DNA from 2 places in the Paenibacillus sp. FSL K6-3182 genome. Region 2 is predicted to be linked to the other one. Evidence: a T-box and tRNA genes for the amino acid it is inferred to sense, from the RefSeq annotation. Region 2 holds a T-box; the other holds one or more tRNA genes.

Region 1 (2,362 bases), 2.6 Mb from region 2:
TTCGAATCCCTTCCTCTCTGCCAGCAAGGCCCGTTGGTCAAGTGGTTAAGACACCTCCCTTTCACGGAGGTAACAGGGGTTCGAGTCCCCTACGGGTCACCAACTTTTCTTTTAAAAAAAGATTGACAAAAAAGAATGACCTATGATAAGATATAAAGGTCGCTCAACATGGAGGATTAGCTCAGCTGGGAGAGCATCTGCCTTACAAGCAGAGGGTCGGCGGTTCGATCCCGTCATCCTCCACCAATTAATCTATAATAATGACGCGGGGTGGAGCAGCCCGGTAGCTCGTCGGGCTCATAACCCGAAGGCCGCAGGTTCAAATCCTGCCCCCGCAACCAAATTCTTTACCTTTCGGAACTTTCCGAGAACATGATGTGGAGCTGTGGTGTAGTGGCCCAACATGCCTGCCTGTCACGCAGGAGACCGCGGGTTCGAATCCCGTCAGCTCCGCCACTTAAAAAAACAACATCAGGCTCGGTAGCTCAGTCGGTAGAGCAGAGGACTGAAAATCCTCGTGTCGGCGGTTCGATTCCGTCCCGAGCCACCATTGATGCAGTACAAGCAACACAAGTGAATATGCCGTTGTAGCTCAACTGGTAGAGCAACTGACTTGTAATCAGTAGGTTGGGGGTTCAAGTCCTCTCGACGGCACCACATGGAGGATTAGTGAAGTGGCTAAACACGGCAGACTGTAAATCTGCTCTCTCTGAGTTCGGTGGTTCGAATCCATCATCCTCCACCATTTTTTTACCTTAGGGGCATAGTTTAAAGGTAGAACAAAGGTCTCCAAAACCTTTGGTGTGGGTTCAATTCCTGCTGCCCCTGCCAATAAAACATTTGAATATGGCGGTCGTGGCGAAGTGGTTAACGCATCGGTTTGTGGATCCGACACTCGGGGGTTCAATTCCCCTCGATCGCCCCATTAATTCAAAAATTAGCATCACGTATTTTGTTGGGGATTAGCCAAGCGGTAAGGCAACGGACTTTGACTCCGTCATTCTCAGGTTCGATCCCTGAATCCCCAGCCATTTATATGCGGAAGTGGCTCAGCGGTAGAGCATCGCCTTGCCAAGGCGAGGGTCGCGGGTTCGATTCCCGTCTTCCGCTCCATTTATTTGGCGCCATAGCCAAGTGGTAAGGCAGAGCTCTGCAAAAGCTCTACCCCCAGTTCGAGTCTGGGTGGCGCCTCCACAGATTTCTCTTTGCAACAAATATGTGCCCTTAGCTCAGCTGGATAGAGCGTTTGACTACGAATCAAAAGGCCAGGAGTTCGAATCTCTTAGGGCACGCCATCTTTACTGAAATGCCGATGTGGCGGAATGGCAGACGCGCGCGACTCAAAATCGTGAGGGAAACCGTGGAGGTTCGAGTCCTCTCATCGGCACCAACTTTACTAACACAAACTCTTAAGATCATTATGATCTTAAGAGTTTTTTTGTGTTTAATTTCATAATAGGTAAAATCGACCTAAAAATTGCCCCTTTACATCTGCTTAGACCTAGTGTACTATTTAACTAGAACACTAAGACGATGGAGGTAAGGAAATGATGAAATCATCTTCTGAAATAAAGGGAACAATCCCCGTACTTTCTTTAAAAAATGTATCCAAACGTATTGGAGGCAAAGCAATCGTAGATCGAATGTCATTTGATATTCACAAGGGAGAAATCGTAGGGTTGCTTGGGCCAAATGGTGCAGGCAAAACAACGACAATCCGAATGATTGTTGGTTTGATTCAAATGTCCGAGGGTGATGTGCTTATTCAAGGAAAAAGCATACGTAATGATTTTACAGGAGCCATTAGGCATATCGGAGCTATTATAGAAAATCCCGAGTTTTATCCATATATGACGGGGTATGATAATCTAAAGCAATATCAGAGAATGTCATCAGACATTACGGAAGAACGGATAAAAGCAGTTACGGAGCTGGTAGGTTTAGAGGCAGCAATGAACAAGAAAGTAAAAGCGTACTCTCTAGGAATGAGGCAGCGTCTAGGCATTGCACAAGCACTGTTAGACAATCCATCGTTATTAATACTGGATGAACCAACTAATGGCTTAGATCCAGCAGGCATTCGTGAAATGAGACAATATTTGCAAAGAATAGCAGTCCAAGAAGGGATATCGATTCTTGTATCGAGTCATCTGCTCTCAGAAATGGAGCTCATGTGCAGCAGAGTCGTTGTTATTCAAGAAGGTAAATATGTGACTCATCGTTCACTAAGTGATAAGGAAGAGCAATTCAAGCAATTATCCGTTGTTGTTCGTGTAGATGATATTGAGCGAGCAGGCAAGATTTCTACAAGTATAGATGGGGTTGAGGTTATTCAGCTTTTAAAAGATAGCAGCGAGCTTGT
Region 2 (2,362 bases):
CTAGCTTCGTATTCGTTGTATGTTTTTTGTCCACGCAAAAATAACCATGCCGAACGAATTGGAACTTATCCTCTGGCTGCGGAAGAACCTCAAAAGGCTCAATCCTACAATCTTTCACGATTTGCAGTGAGCTCGGATTAATGACGCTGTCCCAAGCTATAACGGTATCCTTCGGGATTTCATTACCCCGCAGCAGACTATCATAAAGGTGGACATCCACCTTAGCCGCGTGACTCTCCGAAACCCAGTGGACCGTCCCCTTCACCTTCCGGCCGGTAAAGCCCGTTCCGCTTTTCGTTTCGGGATCGTAAGTGCAGCGAAGCTCAATGATCTCACCTGTGGCTTCATCTTTAATGACTTCCTCACATCTAATGAAGTAGGCACCGATCAGCCGAACTTCAGCTCCGGGTGCTAATCTGTGAAATCCTTTGGACGGCTGCTCCATAAAATCATCTTTCTCTATAAATAGCGTTCTAGAGAAGGTGACCTTGCGTTTGCCAAGCGTGTCGTTCTCGCTATTGTTATCAATGGACAACAGCTCGGTTTGGCCCTCCGGATAATTAGTAATAACCACTTTCAGTGGATGGATGACGGCCATTACGCCTTTGACCTTCGCCTTCAAATCCTGTCTTGCCGCATGCTCCAGCATCGCGATATCAACGGAATTTTGCGCTCTAATCATGCCGATCTCATCGATAAAATTTCTAATGCTCTCGGGCGTAAAGCCTCTTCGCCTGAGTCCACGGATCGTTGGCAGCCTTGGATCATCCCAGCCGTCGACAAAGCCGCCCTCAACGAGCTGTCTCAAATACCGCTTGCTCGTCACGACACCCGTTAGATTCAGCCTTCCGAATTCCCTTTGCCTTGGCGGCTGAGCAAATTCCAGCTCCTTCAATACCCATTCGTACAAAGGACGATGGTCTTTGAACTCAACGGAGCATAACGAGTAGGTAATGCCCTCGATGGCATCTTGAATCGGATGCGCAAAATCGTACATCGGATAAATGCACCACTTATTTCCCGTCCGGTAATGCTCAGCATGGATAATGCGATAAATAACGGGATCTCTTAAATTAATATTAGGCGCACTCATATCGATTTTGGCACGCAATACTTTGGAAGCGGCCTTAAAATCACCGTTTTTCATTTTCGCAAACTGCTCTAAATTTTCATCAATGGAACGATTTCGGTAAGGGCTATCCTTGCCCGGCTCCGTAAGCGTCCCCCGATATTCCGTTACTTCCTCTGGCGATAATTCACAAACATAAGCCTTTCCTTTACTTATGAGCGCAACAGCAGCGTCATATATCGCATCCGAATAATCCGAACCATAATAAATATGGCTGCCTGGACGATAACCAAGCCAATTGATATCTTCGATAATGGCATTCACATATTCGATATCCTCCTTCAGAGGATTCGTGTCGTCAAATCGCAAATGAAACCTCCCATTATACTTTTGCGCAATCGTATAGTTTGTATGGATGGCATAGGCGCTTCCGATATGAAGGTATCCATTAGGCTCAGGCGGAAACCGCGTGCACATTTCTCGTGTAAACACGCCTGCTTGAAGATCCTCATTAATAATTTTATATAAAAAATGATCCGTGATCGGCTCTAATTCGCTGCTCATTGTAAAACCTCCAATTTAGGGTTGCTATCGATACCTTGATTTTTCATGTCCCAAAAAACAAAAAAAAAATTCCACCCCCAAGACTTCGCGTCTTGGGGACGAAATTTTTCGCGGTACCACCCCAGATTCGTTAATATGTCGCCATATCAACCTCTTCAAGTACGGCACCAAAGGATGCTTATACTCTAGCTCTATAACAGGAGCTCCTGTCACAGCATCCCCTTACTCAGGTTCCGATGTGATGCTCAGAGACTTGTTTCGATAAACCATTCCTTGCCCCTTTTCAGCTGCCGGGGCTCTCTGCGAAAGAATGTGTTTATGTACTCTTCTCGTCATCGCCTTTTTCAATATTTCATATATGTTAACAAATCGTTCCCTGAATTGTAAATGGTTATTCTACACAGCAAGCTAGAAAATACTAATGCCTTGGCGCCCACAGTATAACTGAAACACCGACCAAGCAAATTGCAGCACCTATCCAGTCGTATAAATCAGGTGTTTTTTTATCGACCAGCCAGCCCCACAATACGGCCATCACTATAAAAACGCCCCCGTACGCCGCATAGACTCTTCCGAACGAGGGGAAGGATTGAAATGTAGCAATAACACCATATAGTGCCAAAGCTACACCTCCGACCATTCCCCAATACATCGGCTTGCCTTCACGCAGCCATAACCAAATCAGGTAACCTCCACCTATTTCAGCTAACCCAGCTAATAAAAATACCA

The links. The T-box of region 2 lies ahead of MHH56_RS28640 (glutamine--tRNA ligase/YqeY domain fusion protein). A T-box ahead of a tRNA ligase gene usually reads a tRNA of that ligase, here a tRNA-Gln.
Region 1: it has a tRNA-Gln gene. The T-box ahead of MHH56_RS28640 (glutamine--tRNA ligase/YqeY domain fusion protein) is inferred to sense a tRNA for this amino acid. The anticodon was not compared.

What each region holds. Positions count from the first base shown of each region.
Region 1 covers NZ_CP150265.1:1,608,937-1,611,298, forward strand. The annotation lists tRNA gene MHH56_RS06865 (tRNA-Ser) at 1-23, shown strand, start outside; tRNA gene MHH56_RS06870 (tRNA-Glu) at 28-102, shown strand; tRNA gene MHH56_RS06875 (tRNA-Val) at 171-246, shown strand; tRNA gene MHH56_RS06880 (tRNA-Met) at 265-341, shown strand; tRNA gene MHH56_RS06885 (tRNA-Asp) at 380-456, shown strand; tRNA gene MHH56_RS06890 (tRNA-Phe) at 475-550, shown strand; tRNA gene MHH56_RS06895 (tRNA-Thr) at 582-657, shown strand; tRNA gene MHH56_RS06900 (tRNA-Tyr) at 661-745, shown strand; tRNA gene MHH56_RS06905 (tRNA-Trp) at 758-831, shown strand; tRNA gene MHH56_RS06910 (tRNA-His) at 850-925, shown strand; tRNA gene MHH56_RS06915 (tRNA-Gln) at 957-1,031, shown strand; tRNA gene MHH56_RS06920 (tRNA-Gly) at 1,039-1,113, shown strand; tRNA gene MHH56_RS06925 (tRNA-Cys) at 1,121-1,194, shown strand; tRNA gene MHH56_RS06930 (tRNA-Arg) at 1,219-1,295, shown strand; tRNA gene MHH56_RS06935 (tRNA-Leu) at 1,309-1,390, shown strand; gene MHH56_RS06940 (ABC transporter ATP-binding protein) at 1,548-2,362, shown strand, end outside.
Region 2 covers NZ_CP150265.1:6,523,578-6,525,939, forward strand. The annotation lists gene MHH56_RS28640 (glutamine--tRNA ligase/YqeY domain fusion protein) at 1-1,633, opposite strand, end outside; T-box leader at 1,725-1,978, opposite strand; gene MHH56_RS28645 (YnfA family protein) at 2,052-2,362, opposite strand, start outside.